DNA from 3 places in the Paenibacillus sp. FSL R10-2734 genome. Region 3 is predicted to be linked to each of the others. Evidence: predicted binding sites of a transcription regulator. Region 3 holds the regulator's gene; each other region holds the start of a gene.
The links. The regulator LexA, encoded in region 3, represses DNA repair genes until DNA is damaged. The targets are predictions, from matches to a motif close to CGAACATATGTTCG.
Positions count from the first base shown of each region.

Region 1: a site for LexA is predicted at 3,097-3,110, ahead of NSS67_RS11035 (DNA polymerase IV). Genes of this name have one in related genera too.
Region 2: a site for LexA is predicted at 3,629-3,642, ahead of recA (recombinase RecA). Genes of this name have one in related genera too.

Region 1 covers NZ_CP150170.1:2,537,649-2,542,830, forward strand. Annotated here, with positions in the region: gene NSS67_RS11030 (AraC family transcriptional regulator) at 2,004-2,924, opposite strand; gene NSS67_RS11035 (DNA polymerase IV) at 3,322-4,584, shown strand; gene NSS67_RS11040 (hypothetical protein) at 4,581-5,054, shown strand.
Region 2 covers NZ_CP150170.1:3,392,621-3,397,802, reverse strand. Annotated here, with positions in the region: gene rny (ribonuclease Y) at 1-1,276, opposite strand, end outside; gene NSS67_RS14925 (RecX family transcriptional regulator) at 1,593-2,324, opposite strand; gene recA (recombinase RecA) at 2,492-3,559, opposite strand; gene NSS67_RS14915 (competence/damage-inducible protein A) at 3,860-5,146, opposite strand.
Region 3 covers NZ_CP150170.1:3,825,867-3,831,048, forward strand. Annotated here, with positions in the region: gene NSS67_RS16690 (MBL fold metallo-hydrolase) at 1-597, shown strand, start outside; gene NSS67_RS16695 (hypothetical protein) at 660-1,238, opposite strand; gene NSS67_RS16700 (hypothetical protein) at 1,473-1,853, opposite strand; gene NSS67_RS16705 (L,D-transpeptidase) at 2,001-2,339, opposite strand; gene lexA (transcriptional repressor LexA) at 2,609-3,235, opposite strand; gene NSS67_RS16715 (LysM peptidoglycan-binding domain-containing protein) at 3,530-3,943, shown strand; gene NSS67_RS16720 (DUF896 domain-containing protein) at 4,055-4,264, shown strand; gene NSS67_RS16725 (hypothetical protein) at 4,314-4,841, shown strand; gene NSS67_RS16730 (HAD family hydrolase) at 4,875-5,182, shown strand, end outside.

The DNA of each region.
Region 1 (5,182 bases), 1.3 Mb from region 3:
GGTGCGTCTAGCAAGTTGCATACCTAGCAGAGACTACCGGAGCTGAATGGGAGCGCCGTGCAACATACTAACTCAGCCGACGCTATCGGACCCAGAAGACTCTAAACGCGGCATTTTCACACATTTGGAGTTTTATCGGACCGCATAGTCGCTATTGGCACGAAAACCACCCAAAATGAGTCACTTTCGAGGGAATAGCTGCACTGGAGTCCGAAACTAAGCTCAAATGGGAAAAAAATTGGCAAATAGCGTCATTTGAGTCCGAAAGCCAGAGGGGAGGGTTATGAGTCGGAAGTAGCTGGGGAATGGTTATGAATCGGAGACAACAGGGGGATAGGAGCTGAATGGGAGCTTAATAGGTGCGTCGTGCAAGATGCCGTGCAACATGCTAACTTAGCCGACGCTATCGGACTCAGATGCCCCTAAACGCGGCATTTTCACACATTTGGAGTTTTATCGGACCGTATAGTCGCTATTGGCACGAAAACCACCCAATATGAGTCACTTTCGAGGGAATAGCTGCACTGGAGTCCGAAACTATGCTCAAAAGGCGAAAAACTGGCCAATAGCGTCATCTGGGTCCGAAAGCCAGCGGGGATGGTTATGAGTCGGAAGTAGCGGGTGAGGGGATGAAACCGGATGGTGCGTCTAGCAAGATGCATACCTAGCGGAGATTACCGGAGCTTAATAGGTGCGTCATACAAGATGCTAACTCAGCCGACGCTATCGGACTCAGATGCCCCTAAACGCGACATTTTCACACATTTGGAGTTTTATCGGACCGTATAGTCGCTATTGGCACGAAAACCACCCAATATGAGTCACTTTCGGGAATAGCTGCACTGGAGTCCGAAACTATGCTCAAAAGGCGAAAAACTGGCCAATAGCGTCATGTGAGTCCGAAGTCCAGAGGGGTTGGTTATGACTCGGAAGTAGCGGGTGAGGGGATGAAACCGGATGGTGCGTCTAGCAAGATGCATACCTAGCAGAGACTACCGGAGCTGAATGGGAGCGCCGTGCAACATACTAACTCAGCCGACGCTATCGGACTCAGAAGCCCCTAAACGCGGCATTTTCACACATTTGGAGTTTTATCGGACTGTATAGTCGCTATTGGCACGAAAAGTACCCAATATGAGTCACTTTCGAGGGAATAGCTGCACTGGAGTCCGAAACTATGCTCAAAAGGCGGGAAAATTGGCAAATAGCGTCATGTGGGTCCGAAGGCCAGAGGGGTTGGTTATGAGTCGGAAGTAGCTGGGGAATGTTTATGAATCGGAGACAACAGGATGGAAGCTGAATGGGACGCCGTACAAGACGCCGTGCAACATGCTAACTCAGCCAACGCTATCGGACTCAGATGACCTTAAACGCGGCATTTTCACACATTTGGAGTTTTATCGGACCGTATAGTCGCTATTGGCACGAAAAGTACCCAATATGAGTCACTTTCGAGGGAATAGCTGCACTGGAGTCCGAAACTAAGCCAAAAAGGCGAGAAATTGGCAAATAGCGTCATCATGGTCCGAAGTCAGAGGGGAGGGTTATGAGTCGGAAGTAGCGGGTGAGGGGAAGAAACCGGATGGTGCGTCTAGCAAGATGCATACCTAGCGGATATTACCGGAACCGGATGGTGCGTCTAGCAAGATGCATACCTAGCGGATATTACCGGAACCGGATGGTGCGTCTAGCAAGATGCATACCTAGCGGATATTACCGGAACCGGATGGTGCGTCTAGCAAGATGCATACCTAGCGGATATTACCGGAACCGGATGGTGCGTCTAGCAAGATGCATACCTAGCGGATATTACCGGAACCGGATGGTGCGTCTAGCAAGATGCATACCTAGCAGAGACTACCGGAACTGAATGGTGCGTCTAGCAAGATGCATACCTAACAGAGACTACCGGAGCTGAACGGGAGCGCCGTGCAACATGCTAACCCAGCCGACTCTATCGGACCCAGATACCTCTAAACGCGGCATTTTCATCTCACGCTGAATCAATTTTCGAAAAACACATGTTTCGTCAGGAACTCTAGATCCTGTTCGCGGTACGTCGAAGGATTGACCCCAAAATAGGAACGGAAAACCTTTCCGAAGTAGCTGGCATTGTCAAATCCGGTTTCATTGGCGATCTGGTTGATGCTCAAGTCTGTTGTTTTTAGTTTAGAAGCAGCCAATTCGATCCGCCGTCTTTTTAAATACTCAAAGGGTGAAAGGTTGATGTTTTTTTGAAACAGTCTGCAAAGATGATGTTTGGAAACGCCAACATGAGCAGCGACATCGTCTAAGCTTAGATTATTATTATGCAGATCCTCCTTCATAAATTGAATAGCGGCGTGAAGCTTGTCATTTTTGATATAGGTGGTTAACGAATTTGGTTTCTTAAGGTATTTCTCCATGGATAAGATCCACTGAAAGACTTTTCCCGTTAAAAGATGCAAATCTCTTTCTTCATGAACCTGTATGTCCTTGAATATACTCCACAATAAATCAATCGAAACTGATTCCTGAGGGAGTTCTATAATTGGACCACAATGAGCAGCAAGTTGGTTCCAAAGTGAAATCGCTAAAGGCCCCCGTAGATTGAGCCATAAAACTTCCCAAGGCTCGGTGCCTTCTTCCGGATAATAGTACCTGTGTATACTGGGGACAGTTACTAGAAAAGCTTTGCCCTTCGTTAATCGATGAACAACCCCATCTATTTCAATTCTACCCTCGCCTGATAAGGTGTACTGAAAAATAACACAACTTCTCTCCGTTCGGTTCTGGCCGTTGAATGAATAGGCAGGTGAATCGACTTGTTCCCAGCCGGTAGAATCAAACAGAAGCATGGAAGCATCTTCTTCCGAGCGAAAGGTGTAGGAGGAACGGAACATTAGCAGATTTCCTTTCTTGAAATACTTTTGAGTATAGATCAATGAATTACTACTGTTGTTTGCTTTATCAAAGTGTAAACTTTTTTCGTTATCTGTTCAATCTCTGTTGAATATGAAATACTGAATACTCATTTTTCATAGTAGCTACAGGTAGTGGTGGGGGAAATTACCTCACCTTTTTTGTTGCTTAAATTTCCCGAATGCGCATATAATACAAACAAGTGTTCTTATTTTTATGGAGGCGATCGCATGCAAATAAGCATCGGCCAAATAATTGAGATTATATATCAGGATAAATCGAGAAATATCAGCCAGCGGAAAATCGAAATACACAGCATCCGAGACGGCCGCATACGAGCAAACTGTCTAACTACAGGAACTCCTCGCATGTTCTTAGCGGCGAATATTCTATCATGGCAACCAGTACAGGAAAAACGCCATGCCTAAGGATCGTGTCATACTACTGTCAGACTGCCAGGCATTTTACGCCTCTGTGGAGAAAGCTGCCCATCCTGAATATCGAGATAAACCTGTTGCAGTAGGGGATCCGACAAGAATGAACGGTATTGTGTTGGCGGCCTGTCCGCTTGCAAAAGCAAAGGGTGTAACCACGGCTTCGCGTGTAGGTGAAGCTTTAGCAAAATGCCCAGAGCTAATCGTAATACGCCCACGAATGGGGACTTACATTAAAGTATCTCTCTTGATATCAGAGATTTACCGAACCTATACCGACCTGGTAGAACCCTACAGTATCGATGAGCAGTTCCTGGATGTCACAGGATCTCTTGCGTATTTCGGAGGATCGCTGCAGGATATGATTCATAAAATTCAGCATCATGTGTTACTTTCGACGGGAGTCTGGACTCGGGTAGGCATTGGATCTACTAAGGTTATGGCAAAGATGGCGACAGATAACTACGCCAAAAAAATGAAGGATGGGATTTACGAACTAACTTTTGACCAATTAGAGTCGACCCTCTGGAGACTTCCTGTACAGGATATGTTTATGGTGGCAGCTAGAATGACCAAGAATTTTTGGCGTATGGGCATATCTACGATTGGAGATATTGCGCGGATGGAGCTGCCAGAGTTTAAGCAACGAATGCGAACCACCATGGGTAAGCAGAGCGATATCCAAGCGGAGTATTACTGGCAAACTGCGCGCGGGCTAGATCCTAGTCCAGTGGTCACAGGTATGCGACATCAGATCAAATCAGTAGGGCATGGCAAGGCTCTGCGCTGGAATTTATACACCCGGCATACGGATATTGAGGTTGTTTTGCTTGAGCTCGTCATAGAAGTATGCCAGCGAGCCCGGCGGTATCGTTATATGGGATCAGTGGTATCTATTTCAGTTTTGGAGACGGACGGAGACCGTTCAAACTCTTACGAGCGTCAGATGACATTGCCTGAACCAACATCACTAACACACGAAGTAGCTGCTGCTGCGCAAAAATTATTTGCAGACAACTGGTCTGGCCTTCCCATAGGGCGATTAGCAATTTCCTTGTCTAACCTATCTGATGATAACGTCATCCAACTTACACTCTTTGATGACAGGATTCGGGCTTACAACAAAGAACGTGCAATCGATCAAATAAAGGCTCGTTATGGCAGTAAAGCTCTAATCAGAGCTTCATCTATGCTTGAATCCGGTGTTGCCCTAGAAAGAGCTGAACAGATTGGAGGTCACTATAAATGAGTAAACTAGAGGGTAATGAACGCTGGAAAACGAAAATGATCATGACCGAGCATGTTGAGCAGTACGAGGATCAACAGCATCAGAACACAGATAAAATGATAACTATTGAGGAACGTACGATGGTTCGTGACCTCATTTTGCTTCCTTATATAGATACCATGGTTAGTAAGAGCCTGAAAGAGATCGAGCACTCCAGCAACATTCTTAAACGCGCCTATTTGATGGCTGGTAAAGCCATTCAACGCCGGATTATGCAGGATACCTATCAGTTGCAAAAAGAGCTGAAACAGCGGAATATCAGGGTGCTGGCAGATGAACAGGAGGAATTCTTGGTGTATTACAAAATCTTTTGCCGAGGCTATCAGGAGCGCTTTGGACTAACTCGAGATGTTATGCGTACAGAGATAAGCTTAAGGTTGACTAAATACACCACTGAACTCGGAGCAATATTAAAAGATACCTTAAAATAAAACAAGGCTTCGTCAGTGATTATACTGGTGTAGCCTTGTTTATGTGAATCAGAAATTAATCCGGAATCCTTCTACTGATGGAATAATCGCCCAGGAATATGATAAGCTTCAGGGTAGAGTTATCTTAT
Region 2 (5,182 bases), 430 kb from region 3:
CGCCAGGTCTTGCTGCCGACAATGCATCAGCTGCACCAACCAACATAGCAATAACCGAGGTAGCTTCGCAATCTCCATGATGAGACGCGATACTGTTGATAACAACCGGATGTTCCTTATATTTCTTCGCTAGTTCAACGCCGATCTCAACATGCGAACCTTCTACTTCATGATCCAGCGCTTTGCCGATATCATGGAGCAATCCTGCACGTTTTGCAAGCACGATGTCTTCCCCAAGCTCACCGGCCATCAGTCCAGTTAAATAAGCAACCTCCATGGAGTGCTTCAATACATTTTGACCATAGCTTGTACGGAATTTCAGACGACCCAGAATTTTGATCAAATCTGGATGCAATCCGTGAACACCCACTTCGAAGGTAGCTTGTTCACCATATTCGCGAATCCGTTCGTCCACTTCTTTGCGGGATTTCTCCACCATCTCTTCAATACGAGCTGGATGAATGCGTCCATCAGCCACTAGCTTCTCAAGTGCCGTACGGGCCACTTCACGACGGATTGGATCAAATCCCGACAAAATAACTGCTTCCGGCGTATCATCAATAATGAGGTCGATACCTGTAAGAGTTTCCAATGCGCGAATGTTACGGCCTTCACGACCGATAATCCGACCCTTCATCTCTTCGTTCGGCAGGGTAACAACTGAAACCGTTGTCTCCGCTACGTGATCAGCTGCACAGCGTTGGATAGCGAGTGTGATGATTTCGCGGGATTTCTTATCCGCTTCCTCTTTCGCCTGCTGTTCAATTTCTTTGATCATTTGAGCCGTTTCATGGCGAACTTCTTGCTCAACATTGCTAAGAATAATACTTCTTGCATCTTCGATGCTTAAATTGGAGATACGCTCCAATTCAGTAACTTGGTTTTTGTAAATAACATCAATTTGCTGTTGGGTTTCATCAATTCGTTTCTCTTTGTTAGCTACTTGTTCTTCTTTTCTTTCAAGCGATTCCATTTTTTTATCCAGAGATTCTTCCTTTTGCAGCAAACGTCTCTCTTGCCGTTGGATTTCATTCCGACGTTCACGAGTTTCTTTCTCAGCTTCAGTACGGATTCTATGGACTTCGTCCTTAGCTTCCAATACTGTTTCTTTCTTCAGCGCTTCAGCGTCCTTCTTCGCATTTTCTACGATGACAACAGCTTCTCTTTCTGCGCTTTGAATTTTAGCTTCTGCAAGGGATTTACGAATAAAATAACCGAACCCAAAGAATAATGCAGCTACAACGAGAACGATAATGACCCAGATCCATGCTTGCATCTGTTCACCTCCTCGTTGGTTCCTCTCCAAGGTATATCCCTGGGAATTGTGCAGTTGTTAAACTATCCGTTCATCACCATACAAAAAACCGGTAAATAACCGATTGCCATACTGCACATGCTGCACATGCACACTGCCCGCCTTATCCGGCGATTACATTTCATATGAGTTTGTACGCGAACCGTTTAAAAAGTCTCCTTTTTGGGAAGGAAAAAGGATTCTTACTTTATGCCGATTCATGTTATATTTTATTATTTATAAAAAGACATTGTCAAGAGAGTCGATATACGCATTAATGTCAAGAGAATCAGTGAGTCTAGTAAAATTCCTCATCTTCACCCTCATAATTGTCTTCTTCAAGTAAAGTATTGATCACTTGTCGTACCATATCACCCGAGAATCCACGCCGCATTAAGAAGGCTCCAGTCTTTCTTCGCTTATCCGCAGCTTCTCCTCGAATGAGATTCCATTTCTTACGTCCGGTCTGAAGCGCACTCTCTAGTTCTTGTTCAGGACTGATATTCTCTAAGGCTTCCGAGATCAAGGATTTGTCGATTCCTTTCTCACGTAGCTCTTGTCGAATCCACATTTTCCCCTTTCGCTGGTTCGTAATGCGTTGCTCCGCCCATTGCTTGGCATACAAGGGGTCATCAAGAAGTCTTTCCTGCTGTAGCCGTTGCACCACTTCCGCAATAATAGTCTCCCCTATTTCCTTCTGCCGTAAACGGCGAGTCATTTCCATAGCGGTTCGTGGCTTTCGCTCTAGATAACGAAGCCCCTCTACATAGGCTCGTTGACGCTCATCAGCTACAACAATTTCCTCCAAATCGGCTTTCATAAAAGAATTTCCAGTAATCATCCGATATTTAATCATGACGTCTTCGTGTACAGTCATGTTATAGGCTCCGAAATGTATAATATAACGGTGGTCCGATTTCTTCTGACGTTCCACCTTAGTAATTTCTAAAAGTTCACCCTCAGGAAAATCAGCTAGGACCTGTTCGCCCTGCTCGTCCGATTCAAAATCCATATCCAGCTGTATTACCATAGTTGCTTGTCACCTCATAGCAATAAAATATTCCCACAAAGTGGCGCTTAACTTCGATGTGCACTTAGGTACTTTGCGGGGGGCCCAAATATATATTTTCTAATGCGTTAAGAAAAGACACCCTGCAACAATGAATCACAGGGCGTCCTATTCCTTAATAAATTATTCTATTGTTCGATTTCGAGAAGCAGCTTTTCTTCTTCCTCTTGCTCTGCAATGATTTCTGCTTCATTTGGTGCAGCAACAATAGTGGACAGGTTACTTGCTTCACGGATCTTGTTCTCAATGATAAGTGCAATATCTTGGTGTTCTTTCAAGAACTGTTTGGCATTCTCACGGCCTTGGCCCAAACGTTCGCCCTCATAGGAATACCATGCACCGCTCTTATTCACGATATCCATTTCAGTACCGATATCTACAAGGCTTCCTTCTCTGGAAATCCCTTCACCGTACATGATATCAACATCAGCTTGCTTAAATGGAGGTGCTACCTTATTCTTCACAATCTTGATCTTTGTGCGGTTACCTACGACATCGTTACCCATCTTGATACTTTCGACACGACGAACATCCAACCGTACGGAAGAGTAGAACTTCAGCGCCCGACCACCCGGAGTTGTCTCTGGATTACCGAACATAACACCAATTTTCTCACGAAGCTGGTTAATAAAGATAGCAATTGTATTTGATTTGCTAATGGCACCTGATAGCTTCCGAAGCGCCTGAGACATCAAACGAGCCTGTAGACCGACGTGAGAATCACCCATGTCGCCTTCAATTTCTGCTTTAGGAACCAAAGCGGCTACGGAGTCAACGACAATAATGTCTACTGCGCCACTACGAACAAGTGCTTCAGCAATCTCAAGTGCCTGCTCACCTGTATCTGGCTGAGATAGCAACAATTCATCAATGTTTACGCCCAAGTTACGAGCATATTTCGGATCGAGCGCATGCTCAGCATCGATAAATGCAGCTTGTCCTCCTTGTTTTTGCACTTCTGCAATAGCATGAAGAGCAACAGTCGTTTTACCGGAGGATTCAGGTCCGTATACTTCAATAATACGTCCCTTTGGAAGTCCGCCTATACCTAACGCAATATCAAGAGCCAAAGATCCGCTAGGTACAACTTCCACTTGCATATGAGTGGATTCTCCCAGTTTCATGATCGAACCTTTACCAAATTGTTTTTCTATTTGACGAAGCGCCATATCAAGCGCTGCACGACGATCTGACAATCAGACCACTTCCTTCACTGTTTATAATAATATAATAACGTGTTTTTGAGGTCTTGCCAAGCTTTTTTTCGAACATACATTCGTTTTTTTTGTCTCAAGCGATATTTATCCCTTTTATTGTAAGCCTCCCTCCGGACATAGAAGTTAACTCTTTTCTCTACTTCACCGGACATCAACGACTTATGATCAAAACCGAAAACTGTGATCAAAATCTCTGCAGATATACAAAAAACCGCAGCAAAGAAATCTCAGTGCCACGGTTCTTCCGTATAGTGCAATTATAACTGGGCTAATCTCCCATTACAAGTCTGAGCCTTCAAGAGGTGTCTCCACCTTCCGTTCCTCAAGTCTGCGCCATAGTCGATACAGCAGAGCTTTAACAGTTCGCAGTCGTATATTTTCACGTGTACCTTTAAGATTAAGCTCATATACCTCTGTCTTACGCCCGCGTTCAGCTAAACCAATAAAAACAAGTCCAACTGGCTTACGTTCAGAATAGCCTGGTCCTGCTACACCAGTAACAGATAAGCCGAAATCACTGTCCGCGATCATTCTCACCTGATCAGCTAACACCTCGGCAACTTCACGACTAACTGCCCCTGGCGCATCTGCCCCCTCCAAATAAGCACTCGGTACATTCAGAAGTTTTTTCTTTAGGTCGTTGGAATAACAGACGATTCCTCCCGCAAACATCGAAGCACTGCCTGGAATGTTGGTTATACTCTCCATTAGTAAACCTCCGGTACAACTCTCCGCCGCACTTAAAGTCAGACCTGCATCCGCCATCCAATCCACAATCAATTGCTCCAGTGGCACGTCAATATTCGCATATAAATGCTCTGGTAAAATCTCTTTGATCTGTTTCTCCAAAATGTCCAGCTTCTTGAAAGCTTCATGCTCGGAAGGCGCCTTTGTCGAAATGCGGACAGTTACTTCTCCTTCTTTAGCGTATGGAGCTATCGTTGGATCAGTCTGGCTGTGAATAAGATCAATGAGCTTATCCTCAAGCAAGGATTCTCCGATACCGGCAAATTTAAGCATTTTAGAATAAAGTGGCATTTCTGACGTCAGAGCATGCTGCTGAAGCCACGGTACAGCCTTATCTACAAACATCGGTTTCATCTCGCGAGGCGGACCAGGAAGCACAATATAATATTTCTTTTCATGCTCAAAAGCAATACCAACAGCAAGACCAATCTCATTTGGCAAAGGTGTGGTTCCTTCAATTATAAGTGCCTGTTTACGATTATTCTCTGTCATTACGATCTTTCGATCGTCAAAGAAACGTTGTACATGATCCATTGCCAAACGATCTATATGGAGTGTACGACCTAAAGCTGCAGCCAGTGCGTCCTTCGTAAGATCATCTTCTGTCGGGCCAATGCCACCCGTAAATATGATAACATCAGCTCTACTTTGAGCGATCTCAATGGCTTGCTGCAAGCGACTGCTATTATCGCCAACTACAGTTTGAAAATATACATCGATCCCAATAGCAGCTAGCTCTATAGACAAAAACTGGGCATTACTATTCACGATTTGACCGAGCAAAAGCTCCGTGCCTACTGCAATAATCTCCGCTTTCATACCTGGCTTTCGCCTCCTCGTTATAATGTAGACGCA
Region 3 (5,182 bases):
ATCGCTGTCATCACTACGCATGTGCATGCTGATCATATTGGCAGTCATGGACAGTTTGAAACGATCTATGTTCATAAAGAGGATGAGGATTGGTTAATTAACGGAATACAAGGCTTGTCCCTTACCCAGATAAGAAGAGATATGAGCAGAGATATTACCCTTCCTATTCCTGAAACCTTTGATCCTTATACTTATACACCTTTTCAGGGCGAACCTACGGCTCTTTTGGAAGAGGGGGATGTACTCGACATAGGAGAACGTGAATTAGAAATTTACCATACACCGGGTCATTCGCCAGGCCATATCAGCATTTTTGATCATGCTAACGGATATCTGTTTACAGGGGATTTATTGTATGACGTTACACCTATCTATGCTTTTTACCCTTCGACTAGTCCGGTTGATTTAGTGGCTTCATTAGAAAAGATTACGGAAATTCCAAATGTGACTCGAATATTCGGCTCCCATAATACGTTAGGTCTGGATCCAGCTATTTTGCAAGAGGTTAAGAAGGCAGTTCGTGAATTGCGTGAACAGAATCTTGTCGCTCATGGTACAGGTATTCATCAGTTTAACGGGTTTAGTGTGCAGTTTTAAAAATTATATCGGGTATTGGGTAATTAAACGAGGTGGATGATCATCCCGAAAGTAATTCTGATTTATTCGGATACAATCGACCTGAAAAAAGCATGCAATTGTTGGACTTGGGAGTAAGCTTCTTTGTACTGAGTGTCGGATTGTTGTATAGGTAACGAACCTGGCAAAAAGGAAATAGAATACACAGGCGTTTCATTACTGTTCATATATATTTTAAGTGTAAGTTCCTGAATAACACTAGTCTCATCGTCAGCGCTCTTAAGCACATTAATATCCGCACTTGAAGCAGTTGATTTGCTGTTTTGTTGTCTCTTGGATACTTTGGAAAGGGTTAGAGCGTTTACAACAATCTCTGATCCCATAACATTATCGAAGGAGTATAACTTTGCTACAGCTTTTTTGCTTATCTTGGGATTGCTGGTGCCTATAGCTATTTTCTTATAAGATTCGTTAAGAGCGATCATGTGAGTTTGATTAGGGGGGATGAATGTTTTGGTGAATATGATGTTAAAAGATGAGGTTGCGCTTAATAGCTTAGACAGTGCTGAAGAAGTAGATAGCTTTTTCAATTCTAGAATACCGGCACTTAGAATTAAGACTACTCCTATAATAGCAAATATGTAGATCAAGATAATCAGCATGTAATCACGCCTCCTAGTTATCTCCTCAAAGCAAGATGTATTACTTAATGAAAGATATGCATGAATTATCTCTACTAGTATCTGTTAAAAGCGTAAATCGTGGAAATATAGGAATGACTACATTGTAAGCAAAAAGAAGCACCCAGAAATCTGCCTATTTTGCAAATTGAGCGCAAAAATTTGGGCAGTTGCCTGAGTGCTTTGTGGAATACTTATAAAGTAACTATGTAAAAACTATAAGAAATTGAAAGCCGTGATCTGATCGGTATATACAATTAGCTGTTTGTATTCGATTGGAGATTCGTAATTAGCATAGGGTCTTACAATAACCTCGTTAAGAACTATAAAGTTATAAACGAAATTTTTATCGGGATGTTCTGATCCTAGATAGGATTTGTATTCGTCGACAATGACATCATCCATCAAAGATTTTAAGTCAAATACATCCTCTTTGTTGGAGTCAGCAGGGGAGACAATACCTTGAATGCTGCCAAATGAGGTGAGCAGATTTACCTTTTTTCCACTAGCTTGATCGTTATTTAACAATAAACCGGAGAGTTTACCCAGTGCATCGACTTTAAAATCGATGAGGGTTCTAATTTTTGAGTTGTTCAAAACTAAACACTTCCTTTCAATTTGAAATCCTGTTAACAATATTCGACATATAACCACATAATTCCTAGTGCGCTATATAAAATACTCAAAAACAAAAGCCTCCCATTCATGAAATATCGAGTGGGGGGCTTTTGTTTATGGATAGATTTAATTTCTTATCGTCACTCGTGTTCCAATGGGGACAATCGCTGCGAGTGCTAATACATCCTCATTGTACATACGAATACAACCGTGTGAGACTTCGTGACCTATGGATGAGGGATCGTTAGTTCCATGTATCCCATAGTGAGGCTTTGAAAGTCCCATCCAAAATGCACCAAATGGACCACCAGGATTGGGCTGCTTGTTAATAATTGTGAACTCGCCCAGTGGGGATTGAGTTACCATTTTACCGATTCCGACAGGGAAGCCCCTGACCACAACGTTGTTATCAAGAAGATAAAGCATTCGCTGCGATAAATCTACAATAATTCGATAATTTGGCATGCGCAACACTCCTTTCTAATTAGGATATGAGCAAAACACCTAAACGGTTATTTATAGAAAATGGCCATTTTAGCGAATGGGAACAAATGTTCTATAATCGATTATTTGAGTTAAATAGCAGAAAAAATGGCTGTTCCGCGTTTGCGGAACAGCCATTTGTAAAATATAAGAAAGAATTTAAGGTATACATTATCCTTATATTTCTCGCAGAAATGATTACCTTCCCTAAAAAGGACGGTAATCTGTTTCCGCTTGGTAGGAGTGCGTGGTTAGTGGATATCTCGGAACAGTCCGATAACTCTGCCGAGAATGGTTACGCGATTAAGGCGAAGAGGCTCATATGCCGGATTCTCCGGCTGAAGACGTATATGATCACGTTCTTTATAAAAGGTCTTAACGGTTGCTTCATCTTCTTCAGTCATAGCTACAACGATATCTCCGTTATCAGCCGTTTGTTGTTGACGAACAATTACATAGTCACCATTCATAATCCCTGCTTCTACCATACTGTCACCTTGAACCGATAACATAAATACTTTGTTATCTCCAACATAGTGAGTTGGAAGTGGGAAATAGTCTTCAATATTCTCAGTAGCAGTGATAGGCACCCCGGCGGTAACCTTGCCTACGACAGGAATGCGAGCGACGGTTTGTGCGAAATGATGGACATTCTCGGAATCCTCTTGGCCTAGCAATTCTATCGCACGAGGCTTCGTTGGATCTCGACGAATAAGTCCCTTCTTCTCAAGCCGATCCAAATGACCGTGAACTGTGGAGCTGGAAGCTAGACCAACAGCTTCTCCAATCTCCCGGACGGAAGGAGGATAACCCTTGCTGCGGACTTCGCTACGTATAAATTCCAGGATCGCCAGCTGGCGACTAGAAATCTTTGACATTGGAATCAACCCCATATAGTAATGTTTGGGAAAATTATAACATAGAACTACCGTTCGCACAAACATAAGTTCTAACTATTATAAATATTAATATGAAAGAGTTAATAAATGGTAGCCTCTTATTGTTTATTTAAGCTTCATATAAATGATCAATTAGGTCTTTTTAAGATTGATATGGCTTTTTGCTATTTTCGAAAAAAAGAGAACAATTGTTCTAAAATAGTATTGAACAAAACACATGTTCGTGTTATTATGAATTTGAAAGTAAGAACAAGTGTTTGGAGGATGATATTCATGTTAAAATACAGTACATACCGTAGCATCTACGATAAAGCCCCAGTGGTTGAATCTTTAGGACATAATCCTATTACCCGTAATTCAGCTCAGATTAAAGAGATTACAGATCGCTTGCTTGAAGGATTGATGCGTTTGTTCCGGAGAGATTTTGTTATTAAACTGACATTGATCATTGTGCTCGTACTATCAGGGCTTACAGTAGTAGGTAATGTATTTGCAGGATCAACTTCTTTAATGAAGGATGAGAAGCGCGTAGTGGTTGAACGTGGAGATACACTTTGGAGTATAGCTCTTGAGAATAAACCTTCTGATATGAAGACGGCTGTATATATAGAAGGAATTAAAAAATCTAATGGGATTAAGGGTAGTCAAATTAATGCTGGAGATGTTCTAACGTTACCTATTTATTAATTTTCTAAGAACATAATAGAAAGACATTAAGAGCTTGCAGGGAGTAAACCTTGACAAGCTCTTTTTCTCATGGCAGAGTTAGAATTAATTTATAAGGGGAGGGAAAGTTTTTTGAATATTGATGAGTTGGTCGCGCGTATTAACGAATTGGCACGCAAACAGAAGAGCGTAGGCCTTAATCAAGAGGAATTGGCGGAACGTGCCAAGCTCCGTGAAATTTATTTGGGGAATATCCGCAATAATTTTCGAGCACAATTGAATACGATTGAATTGGTTGATAATGATGAGCATGAAGAAGGTAACAAGGGACTTAAGCATTAACACCCTGTTCCTTTTCATAGATATTACTGGATGACTAGGGGGAACGCATATGGCCCGTTCTTGGGAAAGAATGGTTCAACGCAACACACAGCAAATCAACAAGCAAAGAAAGAAACAGGGGAAGGAAACGATTTATGCGTCTAAATCTAAATCTCCTGGCAAGAACACCGAAACCTTTAAAGGTCGTAACATTGCACTTCCAATAGTGTTAGTAGTGCTTGGTTCATTGTTCTGGGTGATTGGTTCAGTAGATCAGGCCCAAGGCAGTGGTATGCTTATGAACTGGCTAGGAGTTGTTTTGTACTACTTACTAGCGGCACTTCTGTTCTTCCGACGTCCGTACTTGAAGGTGGAGAATGCTAGACTATCTACTATTAAATTCAATCGCGAACGCTATTTGTCAGCTTCTGATATTGAGAAAATCATCCTTTCGCGTGGAGCAGTTGTCATTAAGCATAAAGGCAAACGCACGAAATGGATTTTTACCAGACTTATGAATCGTTATGATACAGCTGCGATGGGGACTCGTCTGGAAGCATTCGCAAAAGCTCACCAAATTGAAGTAGTTCACGATTAGAAATTAACCAGCCATAGGAGAGGGAGACCTGTAATGCCAATTTCTGCCGTACTATTTGACCTTGATGATACACTGCTCTGGGATGATCGGAGCGTCAATGAAGCATTTCGTTCTACATGTGAAGCCGCCGGGGAAACGATTGATCCACAAGAACTAGAAGTCGCGGTGCGTAAAGAAGCCATAGGATTATATGAATCATACGAAACGAACCCATTTACAAAAATGATCGGGATTAATCCTTTTGAAGCACTTTGGGGAAACTTTACTGCAGGTGAACAACCGGAATTCCGTCAATTGGAGCAACTTGCACCGGGATACCGTAAAGAGTCGTGGCGTCGTGG